DNA from 3 places in the Craurococcus roseus genome. Region 1 is predicted to be linked to each of the others. Evidence: predicted binding sites of a transcription regulator. Region 1 holds the regulator's gene; each other region holds the start of a gene.
What was found. The regulator HrcA, encoded in region 1, represses chaperone genes, less so after heat shock. The targets are predictions, from matches to a motif close to GTTNGCACTCNCNNNNNGNGAGTGCNAAC.

Region 1 (9,985 bases):
CGATCGTGTTCCGCGGCGTGCCGGACCCCGCCGACCCGTCGCGGGACCGCGCGGTGCTGGTGGTGGCGAGCGGCGCCAACCGGGTGAACCCGGCCAAGGCCGCCTGCGCCGGCCGCATGGCGCTGCGCCGGGCCGACGCCGCCTGGGTCCGGGAGGCGACGGGCTTCGCCATCGGCGGCGTCGCGCCCCTCGGCCATCTCGCGCCGCCCGTGGTGCTGGTGGACCGCGACCTCGCCGCCTTCGACAGCCTCTGGGCGGCGGCGGGATCGCCCACCCACGTCTTCGCCACCACGCCCGACGAGCTGCTGCGCATCAGCGGCGGCGCCTGGGCGGTGGTGCGGGAGGGCTGACGGCGCCGGCTTCGGCGGCGTAGAAAGGGCGGCCCTGAAAGGAAGAGGAGGGACCGCGATGCCCAAGACGTCGAAGGATATGGTCGCCGAGGCCGACGCCACGGTGCCCCGCATCTCCGGCGCCGAAGCCAAGGCGATGCTCGGCAAGCCCGGCGTGGTGTTCGTGGACCTGCGCGAGCCGGCGGAGATCGCCGCCTCCGGCAAGGTGCCCGGCGCGCTCGCCATCCCGCGCGGCCTGCTGGAGTTCCGCGCCGACCGCGAAGCCGCGACGCCGGACCCCGCGCTGACCGGCGCGAAGACCGTGGTGCTCTACTGCGCCTCCGGCGGCCGCGCCGCGCTCGCCGGTAAGACCCTGCAGGAGTTGGGCTACGGGGACGTCAAGAACCTCGCCCGGTTCCAGGATTGGGTGGAGGCGGGCGGCGAAGCCGAGAAGGGCTGAGCGCCGCCGTCACTGGGGTTGGGTCACTGGGGCTGGATACCGGCCTTGCGCGCGGCGTCCCCCCACTTCCGCATCTCCGCCTCGCAAAAGCGCCGCGCTTCTCCCGGCGCGCTCGTCACCACCTCGGCGCCGAGCGTGCGGTGGCGCTCCACGACCTCGGGGCGCCTCAGCGCCGCCGCGCAATCCGCGTTGAGCTTCGCCAGCACCGGCGCCGGCAGGTTCGCGGGCGCGATCACCATGCCCCAGGTCGAAGCCTCGAAATCCGGCATGAAGGCTTCGGCGACCGTCGGCGTGTCCGGCAGTTGCGGCGCCCGCTTGGCGCCCGTGGTCGCCAGCGCCTTCAGCGCGCCCGATTGGAGGTGCGGCAGCGCCGCCGGCACGGTGTCGAACATGACGTCCACGCGTCCGGCCATCAGGTCCGGGTGGGCCTGGGTGCTGCCGCGGTAAGGCACGTAGGTCATCTCCACCCCCGCGCGCTGGGCGAAGAGCACGGGCGCCAGCCGCACCACGCCGCTGGTGCCGGCGAAGGTCACGCCCGGGTTGCGCTTTGCGTGCGCCACCAGCTCGGCCGGCGTGGAGGCCGCGAAACCCTTCGCGGCGCAGAGCACCAGCGGCGTCGAGGTGGTCTGCGTGACGAAGGAGAAGTCGCGCATAGTGTCGAAGGGCAGGCGGTAGAACGCGGCGTTCACCGGATGCCCGACCGAGACGAGGCCGAGGACGTGCCCGTCGGGAGGGCTCTTGGCGATCGCCTCCGTGCCGATCACGCCGTCCGCCCCGGCGCGGTTCTCCACCGGCACCGGCTGGCCCCAGGCCGCGGCGAGCGGCTCGGCGATAAGGCGCGCGGTGATGTCGGACACGCCGCCCGGCGTGTAGGGCACGATGATCCGCACCGCCCGGTTCGGGAACGCCGCCGTTTGGGCGCCGGCGTCGCTGCGGCCCGCCGCGAGCACAAAGGGCGCGGCCAAGGCCGCGCGTCGGTTGATGGTCATGTCGCCCTCCCGTCCGTCGTTGCGCCCGACGTTGCCCCCGGCGGGCACGGGAGGGAAGATGCGGGCACCGAACGGGTTCTCGCGCGTTGGCGGCCCCGTCCCGCAAGAGGAGGAAGTGCGACGATGAGCAATCCGACCACACCAGGCTCCCTGGGCCGCCGCGCCGCCCTCGGCACCGTGGCCGCCGCCGCTGCGGGCCTCGCCGCCCCCGGCATCCTGCGCGCCCAGGGCCAGCAGTACCCGACGCGCCCGGTCAACATGGTGGTGGGCTTCCCGCCGGGCGGGCAGACCGACTTCGCCGCGCGCATCGTCGCGCCGGGGCTCGGCCAAGCGCTCGGGCAGACGGTGGTGGTGGACAACAAGGGCGGCGCCGGCGGCAACCTCGGCACCGACGCGGTGCTGCGCGCCCGGCCGGACGGCTACACGCTGCTCGCCGGCAACGCCAACCCGCTCACCATCAACCCGCACACCTTCCAGAACATGACCATCGACCCGCTGAAGCTCACGCCGATCGGGATGATGCTGCAATCCTCGCTGATCCTCTGCCTCCACCCCTCCGTGCCGGCGAAGACGGTGCCGGAGTTCGTCGAATGGGCGAAGAAGCAGGGCAGGGGCGGGCCGGACTACGGCTCGGCCAGCGCCGGCAGCCTCTCCCACGTGGCGATGGAGATGTTCAGGAACCGCGCCGGCAACCCGCCGATGGAGCACGTCCCCTACCGCGGCAGCGGCCCCGCCATGCAGGACTTCATCGCCGGCCGCTTCTCCGCGATGTTCGACGGCGCTTCCGTGGTCGCGCCCTTCGTCAAGGCGGGCCAGCTCCGCGGCTTCCTCTCGACCGGCGAGAAGCGCATCCCGGCCTTCCCCGACATCCCGACGGCGGCCGAGATGGGCTTGCGGGACTTCGTGTTCACCGCCTGGATCGGCCTGTTCGGCCCGCCCGGCCTGCCGCCCGAGATCGTGCAGAAGCTGAACGCTTCGCTGAACCAGGCGCTCCAGGACGAGACCGTGCGCAAGCGCATCACCGACCAGGGCGACGAGCCCGGCGGCGGCACCGCGGAAGCGTTGGGCGAAACCATGCGCCGCGACCACGCGCGCTGGGGCGAGGTGGTGAAGGCCAACAACATCCGCGCCGACAGCTAGCGGCGGGACGGGGGGCTCAGAGGTCGAGGTCCACCCAGAGCGCCGCGTGGTCCGAGGCCGCGTGGCGCTTCTCTCCGCCTTGCCGGGGGTCCACCTCCGGATAGGTCTCCCACTTCACCGGCCGCACGCCCGGCCACATGCCGCGGCGGAACACGCCCGACGCGCCGGCGCGCTCGCGGAGCGCCGGCGAGAGCAGGATGTAGTCGATCTTGTTGGACGCGGTGGAGCCGCCGTAGGTGCCGGGATGCCCGCCGTCGTCGTGGCCATCCAGCTCCGAGATGTCGGCGAGGTCGGTGTCGCGCAGCAGCGGCGCGAGCGGGTCGTCCGCGTTCTCCGGCGGCGTGTCGTTCAGGTCGCCCACCACCGCCACCAACCCGTTCCCCGCCTCGCGCAGCCGGCCGTAGATGCGCGCCACGGCCGCCGCCTGCCGCCGCCGTTTCCGGTCCGAGGAGGCTTGGCTCCCGCCGGACTTGCTTTTGAAGTGGTTCACCAGCACCACGAGCCGGCCCCCGCGCGTGTCCAAGCGGTACTCCGGGCAGTCGCGGCTGAAGACGAGGCCGGCGTCGTCCGTGTCGTCCACGTGCGAGAGCATGGAGGCTATGGGGAAGCCTGCCCGCGTCATCAGCGCGCAGTCGATGCCGCGCGGGTCGTTGCCGTCGATCAGCATCACCTGCGCATAGGGCTCGCCGTCCGCCAACGGCAGGATGGTGTCGGAGAAGCCCTTCAACGCCGGGCGGTTCTCCGCCTCCACGATGCCGAACACGTCGGCGCCGACGTCGCGCACGACCCGCGCCGTCATGCGCATGGCGGTGTCGTCCACCGGCTCGCGCTCCAGCTCCAGCCAGCCGGTCCAGTCGCCGCGGCCGCGCGCCACGATGTCCAGCACGCCGCTCCGGCGCCGCACCAGGAACTCGCCGCGGTTCTGCCGCAGCCGGACGAACTCGCCGTCGTCGGACCGCTCCAGCCCGAGCGTCTCCAAGAGCCCGTGCATCCGGTCCTTGTCGGCTTCGCCGTACTCGGCCTCGGCGATCAGCGCGTTGAGGGCCGCAAAGGCTTCGAGCGCCTTGCGGGCCGCCGCGCCGTCCTCCGCGTCGAAGGCCTTGGCGCGGGAGAACAGGTTCTCGACGTTGAAGCTCGCAAGGCGCATGGCGCCGCCTCCGCTCCCATAGGGCCAGTCTACGCCCCACGATCCGGCGCGGGTGTGCGGGGCATCACCCCGCCGCCGGCAACGGCAAGCAGCCCTCGGCGAGCAGCGCGAAGGCGCGCGCCCGGTGGTTGATGGAATGCTTCAGCGCCGGTTCCATCTCACCGAAGGTTTGCGAATGGCCGTCGGGGACGAACATCGGGTCGTAGCCGAAGCCCCGGTCCCCGCGCGGCGGCCACACCCAACGGCCGGGCGCCTTGCCTTCGAAGCCCTCCGTGTGGCCGTCCGGCCAAGCGAGCACCAGCGCGCAGGTGAACCACGCCCGGCGGTCGGCGTCGGCGGTGCCCCGCGCGCGCTCCTCGACCTTGCGCATCCCGGCCATGTAGTCGCGGGTGCCGTCCGGCAGGGTGGCCCAATCGGCGGTGCGGACGCCGGGGGCGCCGCCCAGCGCCGCCACGGAGAAGCCGCTGTCGTCGGCCAGCGCTGGCAACCCGGTGGCGCGCGACGCGGCGAGCGCCTTGATCGCCGCGTTGCCGAGGAAGCTGTTTTCCGTCTCCGCCGGCCCGGGCAGGCCCACCTCCTTGGCCGAGACCACCTCCAGGCCGTGGGGCGCGAGCATGGCCGCCACCTCCCGCAGCTTGCCGGCGTTGTGGCTGGCCAGGACCAGCCGATTCCCCCGCTCCAGCTTGCGCCGCCCCGTCATTCCAGCCCGACCGCCTGCCGCTGCCGCGCGAAGAGTTGCGCCGTGCCGGCCCGCGCCAGCCGCAGCAGCTCCAGCAACTGCGCCTCCGAGAACGGGGCGCCCTCCGCCGTGCCCTGCACCTCCACCAAGCCCCCGCCGCCGGTGAGCACGAAATTCGCGTCCGCCTGCGCCTTGCTGTCCTCCGCGTAGTCGAGGTCGAGCACCGGCCGGCCGGCCCACAGGCCGCAGCTCACCGCCGCCACCTGGTCGCGCAGCGGCATGGCGGACATGATGTTCATCCGCAGGCAGTGGCGGAAGGCGAGGTGCAGTGCCACCCAGGCGCCGGTGACGGCGGCGCAGCGCGTGCCGCCGTCGGCCGAAAGCACGTCGCAATCCAGCGTCACCGTCATCTCGCCCATCGCCGCGCGGTCCGTCACCGCGCGGAGCGAACGCCCGATCAGCCGTTGTATCTCCTGGGTGCGGCCGGACTGCTTGCCGCGTGCCGCCTCGCGGTCGCCGCGGGTGTGGGTGGCGCGGGGCAACATCCCGTACTCGGCCGTGACCCAGCCCTCGCCCTTGCCGCGCAGGAAGGGCGGCACGCGGCCCTCGACGCTGGCGGTGCAGAGCACCTCCGTCGCGCCCATGCGCACCAGGCAGGAGCCCTCGGCGTGGCGGGAGAAGCCCGGCTCCAGGGACACGGGCCGCAGCGCGTCGGCGGTACGGCCAGAGGGGCGCGCATCGGGGCGCGCGGAAGGGGGCGCGTCGGTGGCGGGCATGGCGGTCTCCAGAAGGGCGGCGAGGTATAGGGCCGGCAGGGGCCGCGTCCAGGCGGGGAGGGCCGGGACGCTTGACCCCCCGGCGGCGCGTTCCTAGCTCTTTGCCCCGGTGCCACGAGGATTCCCGACCAGCATGTCGCCGCCGCCGAAGCTGCCCTTGGGCCTGGCCGCGGCCTCCTTCGCCGGCCTCGACACGCGCAGCGCCTCCATCCTGCGCGAACTGGTCGAGGTCTACGTCCAGACCGGGGAGCCGGTCGGCTCGCGCACCCTGTCCCGCCGGCTGCCGCTCGGCCTCTCGCCCGCCTCCATCCGCAACGTCATGTCGGATCTGGAAGAAGCGGGCTTCCTTTACGCGCCCCACACCTCCGCCGGCCGGTTGCCGACCGACCGGGGCCTGCGCCTGTTCGTGGACGGGCTGCTGGAGTTCGGCGACCTCGCCGAGGAGGAGCGCGACGCCATCGCCGCCCGCTGCGCCGCCAGCGGCCGCTCCATGCACGACACGCTGGCCGAGGCCGGGCAGATGCTCTCCGGCCTCGCCGGCGCCGCCGGCCTGGTCGTCGCGCCCAAGACCGAAGGCCGCATCCGCCACATCGAATTCGTGGCCCTCGGCCCCGGCCGCGCCCTGGTGGTGCTGGTGATGGCGGACGGGCAGGTGGAGAACCGCGTGGTGGAGGTGCCGCCCGGCCTGCCGCCCGGCGCGCTCCAGCAGGCGGGCAACTACCTCAACGCCCGGCTGGCCGGCGCCACCCTGGAAGAAACGCGCGCGCGCGTGGCCGAGGAGATCGCCGCCAACCGCACCGCGCTCGACGCGCTGACGCGCGAGGTGGTGGAGGCGGGCGTCGCCACCTGGGCGGGCGGCGGCGGCGCAGGCTCGCTGATCCTGCGCGGGCAGGCGAAGCTGTTGCAGAACCTCGACCAAGCCGCGCGCGTGCAGGAGATCCAGGCGCTGTTCGAGCGCCTGGAAGCGCAGGAAACGGTGCTGCGCCTGCTCGAACTCGCGCAGCGCGGCGAGGGCGTGCAGATCTTCATCGGCGCCGAGAGCGGCCTGTTCGACAGCGCCGGCCTCGCCATGGTGGTGGCCCCCTTCCGCAGCCGCGAGGCCGGCGACCAACGCCTGCTCGGCGCCATCGGCGTGATCGGCCCGACCCGCATCAACTACGGCAAGGTCATCCCGGTGGTGGACTACACCGCCCGGGTGATCGGGCGGATGCTGGGGTAGGGCCAAAGAATGGATCGGTGACGGGACGGGGCCGTGATGGACCTGCCCGGCCCGAAGCCGGGACTCAACCGGCCTCGCCGCAGCACCGCCTCACGGCCATCGCCCGCGTATCAGAAACGCCGCCCCACTACGACCGCGCCTGCCATCTAGAACCCGAAGTAACGCCGTTGATTTTCTATCTTTAGTCATGTTTTGCCTTTGGGCATGCCTCATGCTGCAGCACAAGCCTTAGCCGCGGAAGTGCCGGCTGATGCGCTGCTCGGTTTCGAGCGTGCGCCCGCCGCTAAGTATGGCGCCTCGGTTTGCGCTGTGGCGCCGCTGGCCGCACTGGCCTTCGTCCGGAACATCGGCGCCGGGCTGGTGGTTTTCACGGGTTGGTCGAACTACGCCATTGGGGTCGCTGTGTTGTGAGCCTCGGGTGCCTTCTGGTCGTTCGTGGTGAGCAGGCCGCGCTTTGCCGAAGCCGCCTTCTTCATCGCCACGTAGACGCCGTTCAACATCGCCGGCTGCACCTTGTCGTATCTCGCCGCGACAACCGCCTTGCCGCTCATGGACACCGCCTTGAGCCGGTTCGATGAAGCGGTAGGCTTCGATTGGGTCGCTTGGGTGAGCTTTGTCCGGAGCCACCCGACGTTGAATTCGGTGCTCCGCACGGCCTACGACAGCCTCGTGGCCCAGCTCCTGTCTTCGACAATCGTGTTCGCCGCCCTGCGCGTGCACGGCAGAAACGATGAGCTGATGCTGCTCGCCTGCGCGGCGGCGATCCTCACGACAGTGATGGTCGCTTTGCTGCCTGCGCCGGGCCGTGGGTCCACTTCGGCCAAGGCGCCCTGCTCCCGTCGGATACCGCCTACGTTGCGCACGCCTTGGCCTTGCGCGACGATCTGGCTGGAACTGCCCCCGCTTCGCCCGGACAGGCGGCGCAGCCGTGGGGGCCTGGGTGGAAGCCTGGGCGTGGGCCTGTGTCGAAGCCCGTCGGACGCGTCGGATCGCCGCCGGCCGGGGGCGCCGGGGGCGGCACGGCGCCGGGGGGAAGGTCCGGCCGGCCGAGGAGACCGCGCGGCCCGGCACGACGGCCTCGGCCGCCGCCCGGCTGCGCGGCGCCCCCCCGCCTCCCCTTCGGGTGGAGGCGGCGCACGGCCCAGGGGGGCCTGGAGGCGGTCGGGGCCGACGGGGGCGTGGCGGCCGCGGGCCGCGCCCGCGAGCTCGGGGCGAAGGCGCGCGGGCCCGGACGCCTCCTCGGCCGGGAGGCCGTGGAGGCCGGGATCCTCCGCGGGGCCCCGGAAGAGGCCCCGGGACGGGCGCGCCCGGAAGGACGCGCGTCGCGCCCGCCGCCGCCGCCGCCGGCCCCCCCCCCCGGTTCGGGGGGCGCAACGCCGTCCATCCCCGCCCCGGCTCGCGCATGCGCCCGCCGCGCGAGTTCATCGCCCGGCAGCCAGCCGACCAAGCCGCATGTCCGGTTTGATGCGGGCCGCTCCAGCAGGTGCCGGGCAGCGCGCCTCCGTGAAGCCGTTGCGCGGTCACCGCGGCCGAGCCGGCGCCGAGAGGGCCGCGACGGTCTAGGCGGCACCCGGCGGGACAGGACGCCCGCGACGCGCCCGCCTCTGGGGAGGCCAGCCCGTTCCGGCTGGCCGACCGGGAGCCGCCCCCTTTCGCTTGCTTCGCCGCGAGGCGTTGCGGGCCGCAGGCATGGTCACGCCTGCGGCCCGCGAGCGGGAACGCTCAGTGCCAAACGGCGTCCAGGGCCACGTTCGAGGCGGACTGAAATGCCGTGTTGGACTGGAGGACGTTGTCGATCATCAGGCTGATCCCGATGTCGCGGTAGTCGCCCTTGTAGGCCGGGTCGAACCTGATGACGACATCCACGTCGCCGTTCGCGTCGACCACGTTGGTCTGCGTGATGAACTGCTCGATCGACTGGCTGCCTGAGTGGCGGCCGGCGCTTACGTTCATACCGACCTGGACGGCGGTGTTGGTCTGGTTGACGTCCCCGGTCACGACGCCGATCGTGATGTCGCGCACCTGGCCTTTGAAGTCGCCCTCGAAGACGAGCGTGATGTCCACGTCGCCCACAACTGCGAGGACGTTGGCTTGTCCCGCCCCCTGGACGATCGTTTGCGTCCCGCCGCTCCCACCGATGGCGATGTTGGCCGCGCCCTGGACGGCGTGGTTCGCCTGGGTGACGTCGGCGGTGATCAGTCCGACTTCCAGGTCGCGGACCTTGCCCTGGAACGAGCCGCTGAACACCATGTCCACTTCGACGCTGCCGATGGCCGACACATGGTTGATCTGCTCGACGATCTGCGTGTTCGCCTGAGCCCCGGCACCGCCGCCCCCGACCGAGAGGTTCCCGGCCGCTTGCCAAGCGGTGTTGGACTGGGTCACGTCGCCGGTGATCAGGCCGACCTCAACGTCGCGGATCTCGCCTTTGAACTTGCCTTGGATGGTGATGTCGAGGTCGGCGTCGCCCTCGGCGACCACCGTGTTGGTTTGCAAGACGAACTGGCCGTTCGTTTGCGACCCGCCGCCGCCGCCGACCGAGGTGTTGTTCGCGCTCTGGGCAGATGAGTTGGTCTGAGTCACGTCGCCGGTGATCAGGCCGACCTCAACGTCGCGGATCTTGCCGTCTATGGTACCGGTGACCACCACGCCGCCGTCGTACTGCGCACCGGAAGCCTCGCTTTGTTTGCCGCTCCCGTCCTGGCTTTTGGAACCTTTGGATTTCCCTGACTTCGCCATGTCGTCTCCTTGGTCCTTCAAGAGGAGATCGACGAACCGACCTCATGCCTTCCCGTGGCGCAGGCAAGGCCTGCTGCCCCACTTACAAACGACGCGTCGGCCGATCGCCATCCTCGCAGAACATTAGGACGGCAGCATTGATTCTACGCAAGATCATAACGGGCTTAAAAAGGATCGGTCGAGTCACGTCATGTGGTTGAGGTCGTGGCGCTTCTGGCGCCCGGCGCATGCAACGGCGCGCCCACGATCAGGGAGGAATGGGGCGGTTTTTCCAGGAGGCGTCTCAACCCTTCGAGGCGTCACGGGGGCCGGCCGCATCCAGCATTGGTTTTCGCTCGCGGCAAAGGCTTGGCTTCTTCTGCAAGGTGGGCGCAATATCCTTTTCGGTTCAGCCGGGGCCACACAAACAAAAACCCACCCTGGGAGGATCAGCCGTGACGCGAATTGCGATTTTTGATTTTCCATTGATTGGGCATTTTCATTTACCTGTTTTTGACTTTGGCTACG
Region 2 (9,985 bases), on a different contig from region 1:
CGACTGGTAGGCGGCGTTCACCATCGCCACGCGGCCGTCGGGCCCGAACACCACCACGCCGTGCGGCAGCGACGCCAGGATGCCGTCGAGCACCGCGGCGCGGCGGCGCGCCTCGTCCTCCGCGCGGCGGGCGTCGGTGATGTCGGCGATCTCGATCAGGAAGCCGCCATCCGGCACCGGCTGGCTGGTCAGGCTGAGCACCTGCCCGTTCGGTCGTTCGCGGAACCAGGAGTGCGGGCGCGAGCGGTCGAGGGCCACGCGGTCGGCGACGAACTGATCGGGATCGGTGTTGATGAAATCGGCGCGGCGGGCCGTCGCGCGCATCACCTCGGCGTGCGGCATGCCGGCGTGGAGGGCGCCGCGCGGGAGCCCGATCAACTCCTCATAGGCTGGGTTGCTCAGCGCCAGCCGGCGCTCCGCGTCGAAGACGGCGAGGCCGCTGCGCAACTGCCCCAGCGCCGCTTCCAGCCGCCGCGCCTGCTCCGCCGCCTCGGCGATGGCCTCTTGGTGGCGCGTGACGTCCACGGCGAGGCTGTAGGAGCCGCCGTCGGGGAGGGGGCCCATGTGGAGTTCGTGGCAAGAGCCGGTGGCGCGCCGCAGCAGCCGCCGGGAATGCCGGTCGCGGTCGAACCGCATTTGCTGCTCGACCTGCGCTTCCGGGTCCCCCGGCCCGTAGACGCCCCGATAGGCGAAGAGGCGGACGACGTCGCGGAGCGGCGTGCCCGGCGGCAGCGTTTCGCGGTCTAGCCCGGCGAAGGAGAAGGCGGCGTCGTTGCACAAGGTCATGCGCCGCTCGGCGTCCCAGATCCAGATCGGAAAAGGCAGCGCCGCCAGCACGGCGGGGACGTCCGCGGGCGGACCCGGCCCGGTTGCGGAGGCGCTCATGCGGCGCCGCGCCGCGAGGCGGCGCGCGCACGCCGTGGCGGCGGCGACAGGCGAGCCGGTTCCGGGCCGGCGGCGACCGTGGGCAAGCGCCGCAACGCCAGCAAGGCCACCGTCAGCACCAGCACCGCGTTGGCTTGGTGCAGGGTGCCGAGCCAAGCCGGCACCACCAGCAGCAAGGTCGCCACCCCGAGCGCGTATTGCAGCGCCACCGCCGCGCCCAGGCCGAGGCAGGCCCGCCGCGCCGGCCCGCCCGGCAGGCGGCGCCACGCGGCCAGGGCGGCGCCGAAGGCGGCGAGCGCGGCCAGCGTCGCCAGGAGGCGGTGGTTGAACTGCACCGCCGCGACATTCTCGGCGAGGTTCAACCACGCCGGTTCCAAGCGCCAGTAGCCCTCCGGCACGAGGCGCCCGTCCATCAGCGGGAAGGTGTTGTAGTCGAGACCGGCGCGGATGCCCGCGGTGAAGCCGCCGGCCAGCATCGCCGCGACAAGCAGCCAAACCGACGCCTGAACCTGCCGGCGCACGCTCCTCCACGCCGGGACCGCGTCCGGGGACCGCGGCCCGTCTCGCCGCGCGAGCAGCCCGAGCGCGGTCCAGAGCAGCGCGGCGTAGAGGGCGAGGGCTAGGCCGAGATGCGCCACCAACCGCCAGGGCGAAACCGCGGTGCGGTCGGCGTCGAAGCCGGAGGCGACCATGAACCAGCCCACCGCGCCCTGCATGCCGCCCAGCGCCAACAGCAGCAGCAGGCGCGGCTTCAGCCCGGCGGGGATGCGCCCGCGCAGCCAGAACCAAAGCAGCCCGCCGGCGTAGACGAGGCCGATGGCCCGCCCCCAGAAGCGGTGCGCCCACTCCAGCCAGAAGATCCGCTTGAAGCCCTCCATTCCGAAGCCCTGGTTCACCAGGGCGTACTGGGGGATGGTGCGGTACAGGTCGTAGAGGCGCTGCCACTCCGCGTCGGACAACGGCGGCAGCGTGCCCATGATCGGCGCCCATTCCATGATGGACAGCCCGGAGCCCGACAAGCGCGTGGCGCCGCCGAGCGCGACCATGATCCAGACCATGGCCGCGACGACCAGGAGCCAGCGGCCGACCGCGCGGGCGCCGTCGGCGCGGTCCGTCCCGGTCGCAGCGGCGGCGTGTGCGTCGTCGAAAGGCATGGCGGCAATATAGGGCGGCGCGGCCCCGTGCGCAGCGGACGGCCACGTGCGTCGGGGGGGCGCGTCGGCTTGCTGCCGGTGGGCGGGGCTGCTACCCGCCTCCGACCATGCCCGGCCGACTGCACGCGGCGATGCCGGCGGAGACCGCCGCCACGGCGCCCCGCCCGGCCGCCTTTCCTCCCCTCGTTTCCGTGGTCGTCCCCGTGCGGAACGAAGCGCCCAACATCGCGCCGCTGGTCGCCGAGATAGAAGCCGCCCTGGCCGCGATCCCGCACGAGATCGTCTACGTGGACGACGGTTCCACCGACGGCACGCCCGCGGCGCTGCGGGAGGCGGCGGAAGGGCTGCCGGAAGAGGGCGGCGAGCCGCTGCGGCGGCTGCGGCACCGCAAGAGCTGCGGCCAGTCCGCAGCGATCGCCACCGGCGTCCGGGCGGCGCGGGGCGAGTGGATCGCCACGCTGGACGGGGACGGGCAGAACGACCCGGCCGACATCCCCCGCCTGCTGCGCCGGGCGCAGGCGGAAGGCGACGCCGTCCTGGTGGCCGGGCACCGGGTGACGCGCCGGGACACCTGGGTCAAGCGGCGCACCAGCCTGGTCGCCAACGCGGTGCGGGCGCGGCTGCTGGGCGACGCGACGCCCGACACCGGCTGCGGGCTGAAGGTGTTCCCCCGCGCCCTGTTCCTCGACCTGCCGCGCTTCGACCACATGCACCGCTTCCTGCCGGCCCTGGTGCTGCGCGCCGGCGGGCGGGTGGTGAGCGAGCCGGTGAACCACCGCCCGCGCCTCCGCGGCCGGTCGAACTACGGCACCCTGGACCGCTTGGCGGTGAGCCTGTTCGACGTGGCGGGGGTGGCCTGGTTGCAGCGCCGCGCTTCCCGCCCGGTGCTGGAACCGGAGGATTGACCGGGGCCGAGGCGGCCGGCGCCCCTCCTCGCGGGACGCGGCGGACGGCCCGCGCGCTTGGCAAGCTGGTCCTCCTGGCGGCAGGGCTGGCGGCGGGCGGGCTGGTGCTGCGCGCGGTGGGCGCGGCGCCGGGCACCGACTGGGTGGACCGCTACGTCCGCGACCAAGGGATGTTCGGGGAGGCGGTTTTCCTCGGGGCAGGCGCCATCGCCACGGCGGCCGGGGCGCCGCGGCAGGGCGTGGCCTTCCTGGGCGGCTACGCCTTCGGCGCGGCCGAGGGCGCCGGCTTGGCCCTGCTGGCGCAGCTCGGGGGCTGCGCGCTGTCCTTCGGTTGGGCGCGGCTGGTCGGGCGCGCCTGGGCGGAGCGGCGCTTGGCCGGGCGCTACGGGGCGCGGCTCCGGCGGCTGCGCGACGCCCTGGCGGCCAGCCCGTTCGGCGCCACCTTGGCACTGCGGCTGCTGCCCGTCGGCAACAACTTGGCGCTCAACCTGCTGGCGGGGATGGCCGGGATCGCGGCGGCGCCCTTCCTGGCAGCCTCAGCGCTCGGCTACCTGCCGCAGACGGCGGTGTTCGCCCTGCTCGGCAAGGGGGTGCGGGTGGACGGGGCGTGGCAGATCGGGCTCGCGGCCGGGCTGTTCGCAGTGTCCGTCGCCATCGGCCTCGCGCTGCTGCGGCGGCATTCGGCGGGGCGGACCCTGGAGGAGGGCTGAGGCCCGCGCCCGCCGGCCCCACAAGGGCCGTCGTCAGTGCAGAGAGAACTGCCCGTCCGCGTAGCGCAGCTCCGCCGGGCGGATTAGGGCCGAGGACGCCACGCGCACAGAATGCAGCGGCCCTTCGATCTCCCGGCGCCAGAAGTCGAGGAAGCGGGTCAGTTCGGGGAAGGTCGGCGCCCGGTCGACCTTCTGCCACACGAAGGTCTGAAGGACGCCGTGGTGGTCGGGCATGTGGTAGAGGATTTCGGCCGTGGTCAGCCGCCAATCCGGGACGCGGACGATGGCCTCGATCTGCTGCAACAAACCGTTTTTCCTTCTCGCCTGGGTCGGACGCGCGCCGGCGACTCCCCTTCCAGAACGAAAGAATGGCACGAGGGTGCTGCCCCAGCACAAGAAAAACCTTGTGACTCAACCTATTAGCACTCGCGCAACGAGATTGCTGCCGACGCCTTGACGATGCCTCGTGCTTGCCCTAGATCGCTGGCACTCCTCCTAAAGGAGTGCTAGCGGTCGGTTTTCGTGGCCCTGGCACCCGAGTGGAGAGAGCCACCAAAGAACAGACATCAGGAGAGGGCCGCATGAATTTCCGTCCCCTGCATGACCGCGTTCTCGTCCGCCGGGTCACGGCGGAAGAGAAAACGTCAGGCGGCATCATCATCCCCGACACCGCCAAGGAGAAGCCGCAGGAAGGCGAAGTCATCTCCGTCGGCCCCGGCACGCTCAACGACAAGGGCGAGTTGCGCGCGCTCGACGTGAAGGCCGGCGACCGCATCCTGTTCGGCAAGTGGTCGGGCACCGAGGTCAAGCTCGATGGCGAGGAGCTCCTTATCATGAAGGAGTCCGACATCATGGGCATCCTCGAAGGCCAGGCCGCGGCGAAGAAGGCCGCCTGACGCTCCGTCTCCCTTCCCCGAGACGAATCCCCCCGAAACAGAGAGACGAGGTAACGCAACATGGCAGCGAAGGACGTCAAATTCGGCGCCGGCGCCCGCGAGCGGATGCTCCGCGGCGTGGACATCCTGGCCGACGCGGTGAAGGTCACGCTCGGCCCCAAGGGCCGCAACGTGGTGCTCGACAAGAGCTTCGGCGCGCCGCGGATCACCAAGGACGGCGTCACCGTCGCCAAGGAGATCGAGCTCCAGGACAAGTTCGAGAACATGGGCGCGCAGATGGTGCGCGAAGTGGCCTCGAAGACCAACGACATCGCCGGCGACGGCACCACCACGGCGACCGTGCTGGCCCAGGCCATTGTCCGTGAGGGCGCCAAGGCCGTGGCCGCGGGCATGAACCCGATGGACCTCAAGCGCGGCATCGACAAGGCCGTGGCCGTGGTCGTCGCGGAGCTCGAGAAGAACACCAAGAAGATCTCCACCTCCGCCGAGGTCGCGCAGGTCGGCTCCATCTCCGCCAACGGCGAGACCGAGATCGGCGAGATGATCGCCCAGGCGATGGAGAAGGTCGGCAACGAAGGCGTCATCACGGTCGAGGAAGCCAAGAGCATCCAGACCGAACTCGACGTCGTCGAAGGCATGCAGTTCGACCGCGGATACGTCTCCCCGTATTTCATCACGAATGCGGAGAAGATGATCGCGGAGATGGACAACCCCTACATCCTGATCTTCGAGAAGAAGCTGTCCGGCCTTCAGCCGATGCTGCCGCTGCTCGAGTCGGTGGTGCAGAGCGGCCGTCCGCTGGTGATCGTGGCCGAGGACGTCGAAGGCGAGGCGCTGGCCACGCTGGTGGTCAACAAGCTGCGCGGCGGCCTGAAGGTCGCGGCGGTGAAGGCGCCGGGCTTCGGCGACCGCCGCAAGGCCATGCTGGAGGACATAGCGATCCTCACCGGCGGCCAGGTGATCAGCGAGGATCTCGGCATCAAGCTCGAGAACGTCACGCTGAACATGCTCGGCCGCGCAAAGACTGTGCGGATCGAGAAGGAGAACACCACGATCGTGGACGGCGCCGGCGAGAAGTCGGAGATCACCGGCCGCTGCGAGCAGATCAAGGCGCAGATCGAGGAGACCACCTCGGACTACGACCGCGAGAAGCTGCAAGAGCGCCTGGCCAAGCTGGCCGGCGGGGTGGCGGTGATCCGCGTCGGCGGCTCCACCGAGGTCGAGGTGAAGGAGCGCAAGGACCGCGTTGACGACGCCCTCCACGCGACCCGCGCCGCGGTCGAGGAAGGCATCGTGCCGGGCGGCGGCGTGGCCCTGGCCCGCGCGTCCAAGATGCTGGCCGACATCAAAACGGACAACAACGACCAGCATGTCGGCGTCGAGATCGTCCGCCGCGCCATCCAGACCCCGCTTCGGCAGATCGCCGAGAACGCGGGCCAGGACGGCGCCGTGGTGGCCGGCGACGTGCTTCGCAAGGACGAGTACGCCTATGGCTACGACGCGCAGACCGGCGAGTACAAGGACCTGATCGCGGCTGGCATCATCGACCCGACCAAGGTCGTGCGCACGGCGCTGCAGGACGCGGCCTCGGTCGCGGCGCTGCTGATCACCACGGAAGCGATGGTGGCCGAGCGGCCGGAGAAGAAGGCGGCGCCGGCCGGCGGCGGCGGCATGGGCGGCATGGGCGACATGGACTTCTGATCCGCCAGCAAGTCGGTGGTCCAGGGAGGGGGCGGTCCAAAAGGGCCGCCCCTTCTCGCATCCGGAACGCCGTTCAACCTTTGACAGCGCCGGCGCGATCTGCGTCCATAGGACAGCAAACCGCCTTGGCTCGCCTTGCCGTGCCTTCCTGGTCTTCCTCTGGATTCCGGGCGCCCTCAAGCCGTTCCACTGCCCGGTTGCCTCGCTCGGGCGATCGGCGCCCGGGCACCAACGGAGAGAAGGAGGCTGGATCGCATGGCGATCGGCACCGTGAAGTGGTTCAACCCGACCAAGGGGTTCGGCTTCATCGTCCCGCAGGACGGCGGTAAGGACGTTTTCGTCCACATCACCGCCGTGCAGAAGGCGGGCCTGCAAAGCCTCGACGAGAACCAGAAGGTCAGCTACGACGTGGTGCAGGAGCGCGGCAAGGCCGCCGCCGCCAACCTGAAGCCGCTCTGAAACCTTGAAGCGCCGGCACGTCCCCGGCGTGCCGAACCGATCGACCGGCCGATGCTTGGCATCGGCCGGTCGCGGCTCAGGTTTCCGGCGCCACGCGCCAAACGCGGGTGGCGCCGCAGGAACGCAGGATCTCTTCCGCTTTCTTCTGCTCGTCCTCGGTCCCAGCGCGCACGCCGAGTGCGAGCCGGTCGTCCATGGCCCGGGGCTGCTTGTCCTTGGCGTCGGCGGGATCGGCATCGGTGTCCGGCTCGGCGCTCTTGCCCACCGCTTCGCCCGCGGCCGCCGTGCCTAGGCTCGCCGCCGCCGCCGCGCCCACCGCCGGCAACGCGGCGCCGCCCGTCGCCACCACCGCGCCCGCCGCCGCCGCACCGGCCACGAAGCTACCCATGCCCACCCCGAGCTGGCGCAGGTTCCGGGCGTCCGCCTTAAGCGGGTGCTCGTCCGCGGGCGGCACTTGGCGCGCGTTGTCCGCCGGCGGCGACGCACTGGCGCGCCCGTGCGTCATGTCGTCTTGCTGGAACCCGCCCGCGCTTTCGAGCTGCGCCACCGCGCGCTCCAGGGCGCCCCGGTCGGGGAACTCGGCGTAGACGCGCGGGGAGGTGCTCAGCCCCCCGGCCGCTTCCCCGGTCCACTGGTCGCTTCTCACTTCGATTGCCATGGCGGCCGCCTCCGCTAACCTTCGCGGCCACAACGCCTTCGGGCCGAGGTTGTTCCGACAAGGGGATCGCCGCCGCCGTGTTCACCCTCCAGGCGCTGGAAAGGGCGGCCCGCCTCGTGGGAGCCGTGTTCCCCCCGACGCAGCAGATCGCTTGGCCACTGCTCGCCGCCCGCGCCGGCGCCGAGGTCTGGGTCAAGCACGAGAACCACACGCCGACCGGGGCCTTCAAGGTTCGCGGCGGCCTCGTCTATATGGACCGGTTGCGGCGGGAGCGCCCGGACGTGCCGGGGGTCGTCTCGGCCACGCGGGGCAACCACGGGCAGAGCCTGGCCTACGCCGGGAAGCGGCACGGGGTCGCCGTCACCATCCTGGTCCCGCGCGGCAACAGCGCCGAGAAGAACGCCGCGATGCGGGCGCAGGGCGCGCGGTTGGTGGAGCACGGCGCGGACTTCGACGAGGCGCGGGCCGAGGCGTCGCGGGTGGCCGCGGCGAAGGGCTTGGAGTTCGCGCCCTCCTTCGCGCCCGACTTGGTGCTCGGCGTCGCCACCTACGCGCTGGAGCTGTTCCGCGGCGCGCCGCCGCTGGACGCGCTGTACGTGCCGATCGGCCTCGGCAGCGGCATATGCGGCTGCATCCTGGCACGCGACCTTCTCGGCTTGCGCACGGAGATCGTGGGCGTGCAGAGCGACGCGGCGCCGGCCTACGCCCTTTCCTTCGCCGCCGGCCGGGTGGTGGAAACGCCGAGCGCCGACACCCTGGCCGACGGCATGGCGACGCGGGTGCCCGACCCGGCGGCGCTGGAGATCATTTGCCGGGGCGCGTCGCGGATCGTGACGGTGAGCGACGCCGAGATGGCCGCCGCCATCCGCGCCTATTGGCAGGACACCCACAACCTCGCCGAAGGGGCCGGCGCGGCGCCGTTGGCGGCGCTCCTCCGAGAAGCGCCGCGCATGCGCGGCCGGCGGGCGGGGTTGGTGCTGTGCGGCGGCAACATCGATCTGGAGCTGTTCCGCCGCTGGGTGCTGGGGGAGGGGCTCCCGCCTAACGCCCGGTGAGGATGCGCTCCACGAGCTGCTTGGCCGTCGGGATGAAGCCGTTCGAATAGAACGGGTCCTGGCCGAAGCGGTAGGCGTTGTGGCCGGCGAACATGAGGTTGTCCTCCAGCGCGCCGTCGTGGCTGATGTCCTGCAAGGTCTTCTGAATGCAGAAGGAGCGCGGATCGGCCTTGCGGCCGTTGCTGTAATCCGGGCCGTGCTGCGACCAGTTGGAGAAGCGGCAGGTGGACAGGCAGCCCATGCAGTCCACTTGGTCCTTGAGTATCTCGCGCGACTTCTCGGGCGTGACGAAGACCAGGGTGTTGTCCGGGGTCCGCATGGCCTCGGTGAAGCCCGCGATCTCGAAGCGGTCCACCCGGGCGCGGTCGTGCGCCGTCAGCCACACGCGCCGCTTGCGCGGGCCGACCGCGTACTCGGCCACATGGTCGCCCACCGGCTCGGAGGTGTAGGCGACCTGCCGCTCGCTGCGCTCCTCCAACTCGCGCAGGTAGCCGTTGCGGACGGCGGAGGAGTAGAAGCCCGTGGGCGAGAAACGTTGCAACAGCACGTCGCCCGGCTTCAGCTCCAGCAGGCGCTGCTTCCAGGCGTCGGAGATCGGGCTTTCCCGCGTCACCAGCGGCCGGGTGCCGAATTGGAAAGCGACGGGGCCGAGTTCGGGGTTGTCGATCCAGTCCTCCCACTCCTCCAGCCACCACACGCCGCCGGCCATGATGATCGGCACGTCGCCGAGGCCGAACTCGCGCATCTGCTGGCGAAGCTTCAGCACGCGGGGGAACGGATCTTCCGGGACCAGCGGGTCTTCGCTGTTCGACAGGCCGTTGTGGCCGCCGGCCAGCCAAGGGTCCTCGTACACGACGCCCCCCATCCACTCCCGCGTCTTGCTGTAGGAGCGCTTCCAGAGCGCGCCGAAGGCGCGGGCGGACGAGACGATGGGGTAGTAGAAGACGCCGAACTCGCGTGCGATGTCTGCCAAGCGGTAGGGCATCCCGGCGCCGCAGGTGATGCCGCTGATGAGGCCCTTGGCCCCTTCCAGCACGCCGCGGATCACGCGCTCCGCCCCGCCCATCTCCCACAGTATGTTGGCGTGGATGCGGCCCTGGCCGCCGGCGCGCTCGTGCGCTTCCCGGGCCTGGGCGATGCCGCCGGCGATGCCATAGGCCACCAACTCCTCGTGCCGGTCCCGCCGGGTCTTGCCCGAGTAGGTCTGGCGGACGATCCGCCCGTCCTCGTCGTAGCTGTCGGCATTGACGGCAGAGAAAGTCCCGACGCCGCCCGCCGAAGCCCAAGCGCCGCAAGACGCGCCATTGGAAACGGCGACGCCCTTGCCGCCCTCAACCAGAGGTAGGATTTCAGAACCGCCCATGCGGATTGCGTTGATGGCCTTCACGCCGGCATTCCCGAATCCGGTGACATAGTCAGTAATGTGGCGTGACCGGGATTGGTTTCAGCCCCGGCCACGCATCTATTCCACCCTACTCGGCGGCGTCGGAACGCTCGCGGCGCTCGCGGCGGGGCTCGCCCCGGTCGCGGCGCGGCCCGCCGCCTTCGCCCTCGCCGCCCTC
Region 3 (9,985 bases), on a different contig from region 1:
TATTCCGCGCCCACCAGCACGCTCACCTTGATCTCGCTCGTGGAAATGACCTGGATGTTGATGCCCTTCTCCGCCAAGGCGCGGAACATCGTGGTCGCCACGCCGGCGTGGCTGCGCATCCCGATGCCGACCACGCTGATCTTCGCCACCTCCGGGTCGGCCAGCAGGGCCTCGTAGCCCAGCTCCTCCCGCACCCGGCCCAGCACGTCCTGCGCCCGGGCCAGGTCGGCCTTGCCGACGGTGAAGGTCATGTCGGTGGTGCCGTCCGCGCCTACGTTCTGGACGATCATGTCCACGTTCACGTTCGCCCCCGCGAGCGCGTCGAACACGCGGGCCGCGACGCCGGGCCGGTCCGGCACCCGCCGGAGCGTCACCTTGGCGTCGTCGCGGGAATAGGCGATGCCGCTCACCAGGGGCTGTTCCACGATCTCGTCCTCGTCCACCACCAGGGAGCCGGGCTTGTCCTCGAAGGAGGAGAGCACCTGCACCCGGACCCGCTGCTTCATCGCCAGTTCCACGGAGCGCGTCTGCAACACCTTGGCGCCCACGGAGGCCAGTTCCAGCATCTCCTCGTAGGAGACGCGCTCCAGCTTGCGCGCCCGGGGCACGATGCGCGGGTCCGTGGTGTAGATGCCGTCCACGTCCGTGTAGATGTCGCAACGGTCCGCCTTCAGCGCCGCCGCCAAGGCCACGGCCGAGAGGTCCGAGCCGCCGCGGCCCAGCGTCGTCACCCGGTTCCGCTCGGGCTCGACGCCCTGGAAGCCGGCCACCACCGGCACCTGCCCCGCCTCCATGCGCCGGACCAGCTCGGAGCCGTCGATGCCCTCCACGCGCGCCTTGCCGTGGGCGCTGTCGGTCAATATCGGCACCTGCCAGCCCTGCCAGGAGCGGGCCTCGACGCCGACGGCCTGCAAAGCGATGGCCAGCAGCCCGATCGTCACCTGCTCGCCGGTGGCGACCACCGTGTCGTACTCCCGCGCGTCGTGCAGCGGCGACAGGTCCTGGCACCACCTGACGAGCTGGTTGGTCGCCCCGGCCATGGCGGACACCACCACGGCGACCTGGTTCCCCGCTTCCACCTCGCGCTTCACCCGGCCCGCGACGGTGCGGATGCGGTCGAGGTCGGCGACGGAGGTGCCGCCGAACTTCATCACGATTCGGGCCATGGCTCTCGGCGTTCCGTCCCGTCGGCGCTGCCCCGGTCACGCCGCGCGGTTGCGGCGGCCGGCCGACGTTGCAAATACAGCGTGCACAGATACCGACCCCGTCGCCGCACCGCAACATGGGGTGGATGACAGGGCCCGGAACGATGAAAGGGTGTGGCATGGCGGTTGGGGTGGGCGGCGGCACGGCCATTGGCTCGGAGATCGCCAAATTCGACCGGTTCGCCGCCCGCTGGTGGGACCCGCGCGGCCCGATGGCGCCGCTCCACGCCATGAATCCGGCGCGCATGGGCTGGATCATCGAGCGCCTCGCCAGGGCCAACCGCCGCGACCCGGACGCGCCCAAGCCGTTGGCCGGGCTGCGGGTGCTGGACGTCGGCTGCGGCGCCGGATTGGCGAGCGAGGCCCTGGCACGTGCTGGCGCCGACGTCACCGGCCTGGATGCCGCAGCGGAGGTGCTGGGCGCCGCCAAGGCCCATGCGAGGAAGTCGGGTCTTTCCGTCGCCTACCGCCAGGGCACGCCGGAAGCGATGTTGGCGGCGGGCGAGCCGCCCTTCGACGCCATCCTGGCCTTGGAGGTGATCGAACACGTGTCCGACCGCGCCGCCTTCTGCCGACACTTGGCGGCCCTGCTGCGGCCGGGAGGGTTGCTTTTCCTGTCCACCCTCAACCGGACCACGCGCAGCCTGCTCTTCGCCAAGGTCGGCGCCGAGTACGTGCTGCGGCTGCTCCCGGCCGGCACCCATGACTGGCGCATGTTCGTCCGCCCAGCCGAGTTGGGCGCGGATCTGCGCGGCGCGGGCCTGCGGGTCGCCGACATCGCCGGCCTGTCCTTCGACGTGCTGTCCGGCCGCTGGCACCCCAGCCGCGACCTCGGCGTCAACTACATCGCCCTGGCGGTGTGCGGCGGGGCCGAGGCCGCCACGACGGCACCAAGGGACCCAGGATGGAGAAGCCCTTCGCGGTGATCCGGCCGCGCGGAAGGCTCGGTACGGCGTAGCGCCTATGGGGCGTCGGCTAGGTCGGGCTGCCCTTGACGCGTTTATGAACGGCATCGCGGGGGAAGGGCAGCGTGCTCCTCGTCGGGTCGCCGGAGGGAAGGCGGGACGAACGGGAAGTCAAACCCCGCTTGTCGAAAGACCCTTGGACCCGGAGCGGCCTGCCACGCGCCGGCATCGTCCCGTCCCCGCACCTCCCGACTGGGCTCGGTTCGCCCGAGCCGCCTTATGGAAGGCCGTCAGCCGTCCGCGCGTTGTATCCAGGGGATGCGAGCGACGTCGATCCCCTCGTCCCGGAGCGCCTCGGCCTCGGCGTCGGTGGCCTCGCCGTAGATGCCGCGCGGGTTGGACTGCCCCTCGGCCTGGCCGCCTTCCTGCTGCCGTTTGTGCAGACGCCGGGCGGCTTCGGCAAACTTCGGGCCGACGTACTCGCAGTTGCGTTCCACCTCGCCCCGCATCCGTTGCAGCAAGGCCACCAGTTGCGCGGGGATAGGCCCGGACACCATGCCGCCTCCGGGCGCCTCGGCAGGCGCTCGCGGCTCCGGAGCAGAGGCGGCTTCTTCGGTGGCCGACGCCATGACCTCCTTGCGGCGGCGCGCGCCCTTTTTCGGGATGGCCGGGGCCATCAGGCGCTTTGCTACATCGGTGGCGCCGCAGGTCGGGCATTCCACAAAACCAGCCTTGGCCTGGGTGTCGAAGGCGCCGCTGTCACGGAACCAGCCGTCGAAGTCGTGACCGCTGGCGCAACGCAACTGGTAGTGGATCATCTATCCTTCCTGTGACCGGCTGAGAGCCGAACTGAGGAAGCATATAGGTTGGCAGTCCCGCGCAGCGAGTGCCAGCACGGAAATATTGTTTCGCCAACGGTAGCCGGGTCCGTCACGTGGCGAGGAGTGCTTCCAGCTTCCCGGCCCGGTCCAACGCCGCCAACTCGTCGGAACCGCCGATTGAACGGCCGCCGATGAAGATCTGCGGCACGGTGGTCCGCCCGCCGGAGCGCTCGATGGCGGAGCGGCGCGCGGCCGAGCCGTGCGGGGCGTCCAACTCCTCGAAATGGACGCCCTTCCGCGCCAGCAACGCCTTCGCGCGGTCGCAGTAAGGGCAGAAAGGGGTGGTGTAGATTTCCACTTTGGGCATGGGCAGCAGATTGTCCGCCCGGCCAAGGGGATCAAGCGTTCACCGCTTGGCCGAGGCCGCTTCCAGCCTGGGATCGGGCACCCGCGCCGCCGCCAGCACGTCCACAGCCGCGGCACCGGCGGCAAGGAGGGCTTCGGCGCAGGCCCCGGTCGTGGCGCCCGAGGTCAGCACGTCGTCCACCAGCAGCACCCGGCGGCCGGCGACCCGCGCCGCCCCGCGCCGGGACACCGAAAAGGCTCCCGCAACCAGCGCCGCCCGCTCCGCCGCGCCCGCCTCGCCCAGCGGCGGCGTGGCGCGCCGGCGGCGCAAAAGGTCGGGAAGGTGCGGCTTCCCGGCCGTGCGCGCCAGTCGACCCGCCAGGAGCGCCGCTTGGTTGTAGCGCCGCGCCAGCAACCGGCGGGGGTGCAAGGGCACCGGCGCCAACAGGTCCGCCCGTGCCAGCAGTGCGGCGCCGGCGCGCGCCATGTGCCGGGCCAGCGGCGCGGCCAGCTCCGTCCGGTCGCCGTTCTTGAAGGGCAGGATCAAACGTTGCGATCCCGCGTCGTAGCGGAACGCCGCACGCGCCGCCTCGAAGGGCGGCGGCCGATCGGCGCAGCCCGGGCAAAGGAGGCCACGGCCCGCTATGGCCGTCGCGGCCGCCGCAGCGCGCCGAGGTAGCGGCACGCCGCACCGGGCGCAGCAGGGCTCGGTGACGAAGGACAGGCCACCGAAGCAACCGGCGCAGAACGAGCCTTGCGCGTCCACCGCCGCCTCGCACAACAAGCAGTGCGGGGGCAGCAGCGCATCGAGGAAGCCGCGCGCCACCAGCACGCCGCCCGCGCGCGCCATCGCCAACGGCCATCGCACGGCCGGGCCGCTCAAACGCGCGCCCCGCCGAACCGCGCGTCGCCGTCGCGCGCGACCTCTCGAACCAAGTCGACCTCCCAGCAGAGGTACTCCCGCATCGCCTCTTCCACACCCTCGTTGCGGTCGTAGGGGCGGAGGTAGGCATCCACGCATTCGGAGTCGGTGGGCATGTGCCGGTCGGCTCTGAGCGGCAGCCCCGCCGCCCGCCACGCCGCCATCCCGCCTTCCAGGACCCGGACCGGCGCCATGGTCAGGCCGCGCAGTTCTGGCACCGCCAGCCGCGCCACCCACTCGTCATCGGCGGCGATCACTAACGGGCGCCCTTCGGCGTTGAACGGCGCCAGCGCCGCCAGCCGGGTCCGCACGCCCCAGCGCGCGCCGGGGATGTGGGCTTCGCGGAACCCCAGGGAGCGCGAAAGCTGCACCACCTCCGCGCCGCCGGACGCCAGCAAGGCCGACAGCTCCGCCGGGGCGATCGCCACCGCCGGCACCGCCGCCGCTTCCGGGCACTCGGCCGGGCGCGGCGGGCCGCGCTCGGTCAGGTCTTCCGGCCGGGCGGTGTAGGCGTGGACTTCCCAGCCACCGCCCATTTCACGGAGCCAACCTCCGGCCATTCGGGCGCGGACGCCGTCGTCGTCCACCAGCACGACCCGGGCGCCGCGGACCGCGATCCAGCGGTCCGTCGCTTGGACGAGTTGCCCGCCGGGCGCCGTACGGCTGCCCGGGAGCCGGCCGGCCGCGTACTCGGCGGGGTCGCGCACGTCGAGCAGGTACGCCGTGCGTTCACGGTCGGTCAGCAGCCCTCGCAGTGCCGTCGCGTCCGCCACTTCGCGCACGCCGCGCGCCGCGGCGAAGCCCGCCGCGCGCTCCCGCGCCAGCGCCGCGCCGTCCGGGACGCCGGGCGGGAAACTCGCCGTCCCGCCGCGCGCGCAGCGGAACCCGGCCAGCTCCCACCCCATCGTGCCGTTGCGCAACGCCACCACCCGGTTCGGCACGCCCGCCGAGCGGAGCGATTCCGCGCCCATGATGGAGCGCGTGCGGCCGGCGCAGTTCACCACCAGCGTCGTTTCGGGCCGCGGCGCCAGGGCGCCGATGCGGTACACCAGCTCCCCGCCCGGCACGTTCGTGGCGCTGGGGATGGACATGCGGCGGAACTCGTCCATCGGCCGGCTGTCCAGAACCACCATGTCCGCGCCGGAACGCATCATGGCGTCCAACTCGGCCGGGTCGACGGACGGCGTACCGTATTCGTGCTCGACCCACTCGCCAAAGGCTTTGGAAGGCACATTGACGCCGGAGAACAGCACGTAGCCGGCCGCGTTCCAGGCTGGCGTGCCGCCGTCCAGCACCGAGACGTCGGAACAGCCGACCCCTTCCAAGTGGGCCGCCAAGCGCTCTGCCAAGCCGCCCTCGCCCCCGTCCACGCAGCAGACGCGGACGGGGCGGCGCGGCAGCACCGCCCGCGCCCGCACCTCGGCGCGCGACAGCGGGCACGGGTTGGCCCAGAACAGGTGGGAGCGGCCGAACTCGCCCTCTTCGCGGGCGTCCAGGATGGCCAACTCGCGGCCGTCCCCGATCCAGCCCTTGAGGGTCGGCGCGTCTATGCGTCGCATGGCGGCGTGGCGGGCGCCCTCACCTTTCCGGCGACGGCCCCGCGGCCGGCGTCGCGTTGCCCTTCATGAAGTTGCGGTTGTACGGGATCACCCGGCCGCTTTCCACGTCGAAGGCCTTGCGGTCCTCCAGCCTTTCGAGCGCCAGGCCGTACATGTGCAGGTGACGCGTCGGCACGGCCCCGACGGTGTGGATGGAGTGGATGTCGTCCGGCATCAGGCAGATGCCGCGGCCCGGCTCCACCATCACCTCCGCGCGGAGGTGGATGGAGCAGCGCTCCGGGTCGGCGCCGTCGTCCAACCGCTCGTACACCCGGTTCAGCTCCTGCCCTTCGACGGCCACCACCACCGCCCAGGTGGTGTGGTCGTGCGGACGGGTCTCGTTGCCCGGGTTCAACGCGTTCAGGTACAGCGCGAAGCGGTTGCCCGGGTCCTCGTGCAGAAGGTAGCGGTTGGCGCCCTTTTCCCCGCCGGGCGGCGGCGGGAACTCCGATGTGGGGAAGAGGTGCTCCTGCCGGGCGAGCAGCATCAGCTCCCCCTGGATGGCTTCCAGCGCCGGGCGGGTGACGCCTTGTGCGGCCTCGATGTCGCGGATGCGGCCCACGGCGGCGGCGACGGCCGCGGCGCGGACGGTGTTCGCGTCGGTGGCGTTCATGGTCGTTCTCCCCGGACGTTCCTCAGGCAACACTTAGCTTTGAGCGCTTGCGGCGCCGAACCCGCGGAAGGTCCGGACCCGCTCGGCACCGCCTTATTGCCTCACTCGCCCACCATCTTGCTTCCTCAGCCGCCTTCGCTGGCCGTCGCCGGGGCGCAGCAGCGGTTCCGGCGTCGGCTGCGGAGTGTACCCATTCCGTTCCGGCAACGCGAGCGTTTCCCTACGCGGAGCGCTCCGCGGCATCGCGGATCGGCACGTCCGTAACGAGCGGTGCGGCCGGTGATCCCGCCGCCTTCGGCCCCGTTGCGGCCGGAGTGGCGACGGCGGAGGGCGGAACACGCATGGAAGAGCTGTTCAAATCCTGGACCGAGTGGGTGGCCGTTGCGGTGGAGGCCGCGGCCGTGCTGGTCGTCGCGCTGCCGCCTCGGCCGAGGCGGCAGCGCGGGCGGTGGTGGTCTTCTTCGCCCGGCCGGCGATGCCGGACGTGGAAAAGGAGGCGGTGCGGCTTCGACTCGCGCGTTGGCTCGCGGTGGCCTTGGAGTTCGCGCTGGCCGCCGACATCCTGCGCACGGCCATCGCGCCCTCCTGGGAGGACATCGGCAAGCTCGCGGCCATCGCCACGCTTCGGACCCTGCTGAACTTCTTCCTCCAACGGGAGATCGAAACGGCTGCCCTCCACCAGGAGGGCGTGCGGAGCGCCGGCACGCCGCATCGGCCGCCGGCCGCGGCCTCGGCGGGACAGGGCTGAGATGCCTGCAGCCACGGCGCACACGCGTCCACGGCGCTGATCAAGGCCGCCGATGGCGCCCTCGCGCAAGGCGGCGGACCGGAACGGGAGCGGCTGCCGCGGGCGGCGCGGTGCTGGGCTAGGCATCGACGCCAGAGCCACCCTGCCGAAGACGTTCGCCCTGGTGGCCTGGGACCGGATCGCCGCCTTCTCCGTACCCTCGCGCCGCGGGCAGGCCGAAGCACGCCTTCGCGGCGGAGCAGGCGGCTTTGGAAGAGGCCGAGAGGTCGGGGCCGCAGGGCGCGATCTTTGAGCCCTGCCCTTACCGCATGCAACGCAGGAACACGGTGGACGGATGGACCGCCTCGCCCACCTCGGCGGCGCCGCGCGGGGGCTGGCCGGCGCTGTGGGCCAGGCGCGGCTGCACGCCGTTGCGGCGCAGGAACTCCATCGCTTGCGTGCCCTTGATAGCGAAATTCACGTTCTGCGGGATGTCGCCAGTCCTGCGCGCCACGTTCTGCGCGTTCAGCTTTGAAACCACAACGCCGACCACGTTGCCGCTGCGGTCCAGGAGCGGACCGCCCGAGTTGCCGGGCTGCACCGGCGCGCTGATCTGGAACTGCCGCGGGTTGTCGCGCAGCCCGGACAGCGCCGAAACCTCCCCCGTGGTCAACGTGGGGCCGGAGGAAAGAAGTCCTGCGAGGGGGAAGCCGTAGGTCACGACTTCCTCGCCCCGGCGCAGTTCCGGGCCGGAGCGAAAGGGGAGCGGCGGCCCGGGGTCGCCCTGCACGGTCAGCAGCGCGAGATCGCTGTTCCGGTCGGACGCCGTGAGCGTCGCGGTCAGCTCGCGGCCGCCAGCCGTCCGCACCCGCACCTCGGCGCAACCCTGGGCGACGTGGTCGTTGGTCAGCACCCGCCCGGCCGCGACCACGAAGCCGGTGCCGGAGGACGCCGGCCGTCTGCCACCACCCCCGCCGTCCTGCCCGCCCCCGTTCGGGGCGCGCCCGAAGGGACTGCCGCCCGGCGGCAAGGGCGGCGGCTTCGTCCCTGTGCCGGGCCCGGTCGCCGGGCCGGCGGTCGCTGGCGGCGCCGCAGGGATCGCCGTCGGAAACTTGGCTTCGGCCGAGGGTCCGGCCGACTCGAGCGGCAGCGGCTTCTGGGCCAGCGCCCCGGGCGCGGCGACGCACAGAGCCAGGGCCGCCAGGAGACCGCCCGCGGCGACGGAGTCGGGTCGGGGACGGCGCATGCGGGAGACCTGCGGCGGCGTGCGGCATGGGTCAACAGGACGGGGCGGGAACATCACAACAGCCCTTCCCGCCGGATCGGGGCGTGCCGCCGGCGGCCGACGACCAAAAGCTCGTGGACCACGATGCCAAGCACCGCTGCCGTCGCGGCCTCCACGGCCTCCAGAACCTTCAACGCCGTCACGCCCGCGTCGCCGAACCCCGGCACAGCATCCAACTCGCCCGCCGGCGCGGCGATGGCGTCGGCGAACCCGCCGAAGCGGTGCATCGACGCGGGCGTCATCGGCTTGGTGTGGCGGCGCGGCAAGTCGAGGAACAGCACCATTTCGAGGAGTTCGCGGTCCAACAGGGCGTTCGGGCTGCCGTCCACCGACGGCCACCGCAACCGCGCGCGGTGGCCTTGGTAGCTTGGTGTCGCCGCGCGGCCGCTCGTGGCGACGCTGGTCGGCAAGTCGCCCCAGAACAGCCCCTCTGCCGCGGCCTTCCCCGCTGCGAACCATCCATGCCCGCTCGACTCCGCCGCCAGACGTCGCGAAGCTACATCGGTCCGAAGTAGAAATAAAGCCGGTCGCCGGGTCGTTCAGAGACGGTACGGCGGCCGGTGCAGGCCGGCCGGGGAGATGGTGAACACCTCCACGCCGGTTTCGGTTATGCCGACCATGTGCTCGAACTGCGCGGAAAGGCTGCGGTCCCGCGTCACCGCCGTCCAGCCGTCTTCCAGGATCTTCACGTCGGCGCGGCCGGCGTTCACCATGGGCTCGATGGTGAAGAACATGCCCGGCCGCAGCACCGGGCCTTCGCCGGGACGGCCGAAGTGCAGCACGTTGGGCGGTTCGTGGAAGCGGCGGCCGATGCCGTGGCCGCAGAAGTCCCGCACCACGGAGAAGCGGTTGCGCTCCACCACGCCCTGGATGGCGTGGCCGATGTCGCCGAGCGTCGCCCCGGGCTTGGCGGCCGCCACGCCGCGCATTAGCGCCTCGTAGGTCACGTCGAGCAGCAGGCGCGCGCGGGTCGGCGGCGTGCCGGCGACGAACATGCGGGAGGTGTCGCCGAACCAGCCGTCGAGGATCACCGTGACGTCGATGTTCAGGATGTCGCCGTCCACCAGCACCCGCTCGCCGGGGATGCCGTGGCAGACCACGTGGTTGACGGAGGTGCAGCTCGACTTGGTGTAGCCGCGGTAGCCCAGCGTCGCCGGCACCGCGCCATGGGACACCATGAAGTCGTGGCACAGTTGGTCCAGCTCGCCCGTGGTGACGCCGGGCTGGACGTGGTGCGTGATCATGTCGAGCGTTTCGGCCGCGAGGCGGCCGGCGCGGCGCATGCCCTCGAAATCCTCGGGCTTGTAGATGGTGATGCGGCGAGTGTCGCCGCCCTGCTGCTCCATGGTGCTGGGCTGGTCCTGGCCAAGGCGTCGCGGTGCAAGATGCGCGCCGGTTCCCCCGGTTGCAAGGCGGACGACGGCCGGACCGGCGGCCGTTCCGGTGCCGCCCGCCCGCGGCGCCCCGGTCAAAGCCAAGGTCAGCGCCCGGCCCTTTCCCCCGCGCTCCGCTCCTCGACGCCCAAGGCGTCCGCCAAACGGGCCGTGGCGCTGCCGGGCCGCGC

Region 2: groES (co-chaperone GroES) is a predicted target of HrcA. The motif match lies at 4,137-4,165, and genes of this name have one in related genera.
Region 3: ABD067_RS22245 (DUF1178 family protein) is a predicted target of HrcA. The motif match lies at 2,976-3,004, and genes of this name have one in related genera.

Annotation. Positions count from the first base shown of each region.
Region 1 is NZ_BAAAFZ010000046.1:81,154-91,138, forward strand. Features, by position in the region: gene ABD067_RS14945 (YbaK/EbsC family protein) at 1-350, shown strand, start outside; gene ABD067_RS14950 (rhodanese-like domain-containing protein) at 409-789, shown strand; gene ABD067_RS14955 (Bug family tripartite tricarboxylate transporter substrate binding protein) at 813-1,778, opposite strand; gene ABD067_RS14960 (Bug family tripartite tricarboxylate transporter substrate binding protein) at 1,902-2,918, shown strand; gene ABD067_RS14965 (endonuclease/exonuclease/phosphatase family protein) at 2,935-4,065, opposite strand; gene ABD067_RS14970 (non-canonical purine NTP pyrophosphatase) at 4,130-4,765, opposite strand; gene rph (ribonuclease PH) at 4,762-5,520, opposite strand; gene hrcA (heat-inducible transcriptional repressor HrcA) at 5,654-6,739, shown strand; gene ABD067_RS14985 (hypothetical protein) at 7,123-7,290, opposite strand; gene ABD067_RS26450 (phosphatase PAP2 family protein) at 7,289-8,302, shown strand; gene ABD067_RS14990 (hypothetical protein) at 8,462-9,478, opposite strand; gene ABD067_RS14995 (calcium-binding protein) at 9,913-9,985, shown strand, end outside.
Region 2 is NZ_BAAAFZ010000070.1:8,389-18,373, reverse strand. Features, by position in the region: gene ABD067_RS21030 (PAS-domain containing protein) at 1-885, opposite strand, end outside; gene ABD067_RS21025 (COX15/CtaA family protein) at 882-2,039, opposite strand; gene ABD067_RS21020 (glycosyltransferase family 2 protein) at 2,171-2,944, shown strand; gene ABD067_RS21015 (TVP38/TMEM64 family protein) at 2,941-3,654, shown strand; gene ABD067_RS21010 (usg protein) at 3,688-3,957, opposite strand; gene groES (co-chaperone GroES) at 4,236-4,550, shown strand; gene groL (chaperonin GroEL) at 4,611-6,251, shown strand; gene ABD067_RS20995 (cold-shock protein) at 6,507-6,710, shown strand; gene ABD067_RS20990 (hypothetical protein) at 6,787-7,368, opposite strand; gene ABD067_RS20985 (threonine dehydratase) at 7,446-8,423, shown strand; gene ABD067_RS20980 (NAD(P)H-dependent flavin oxidoreductase) at 8,410-9,810, opposite strand; gene pnp (polyribonucleotide nucleotidyltransferase) at 9,896-9,985, opposite strand, start outside.
Region 3 is NZ_BAAAFZ010000078.1:4,932-14,916, reverse strand. Features, by position in the region: gene ABD067_RS22255 (aspartate kinase) at 1-1,166, opposite strand, end outside; gene ubiG (bifunctional 2-polyprenyl-6-hydroxyphenol methylase/3-demethylubiquinol 3-O-methyltransferase UbiG) at 1,325-2,131, shown strand; gene ABD067_RS22245 (DUF1178 family protein) at 2,401-2,928, opposite strand; gene grxC (glutaredoxin 3) at 3,041-3,298, opposite strand; gene ABD067_RS22235 (double zinc ribbon domain-containing protein) at 3,338-4,144, opposite strand; gene ABD067_RS22230 (rhodanese-like domain-containing protein) at 4,156-5,757, opposite strand; gene ABD067_RS22225 (cysteine dioxygenase family protein) at 5,777-6,409, opposite strand; gene ABD067_RS22220 (DUF1622 domain-containing protein) at 6,858-7,157, shown strand; gene ABD067_RS22215 (S1C family serine protease) at 7,459-8,166, opposite strand; gene ABD067_RS22210 (Mov34/MPN/PAD-1 family protein) at 8,436-8,750, opposite strand; gene map (type I methionyl aminopeptidase) at 8,961-9,767, opposite strand; gene ABD067_RS22200 (methyltransferase domain-containing protein) at 9,902-9,985, opposite strand, start outside.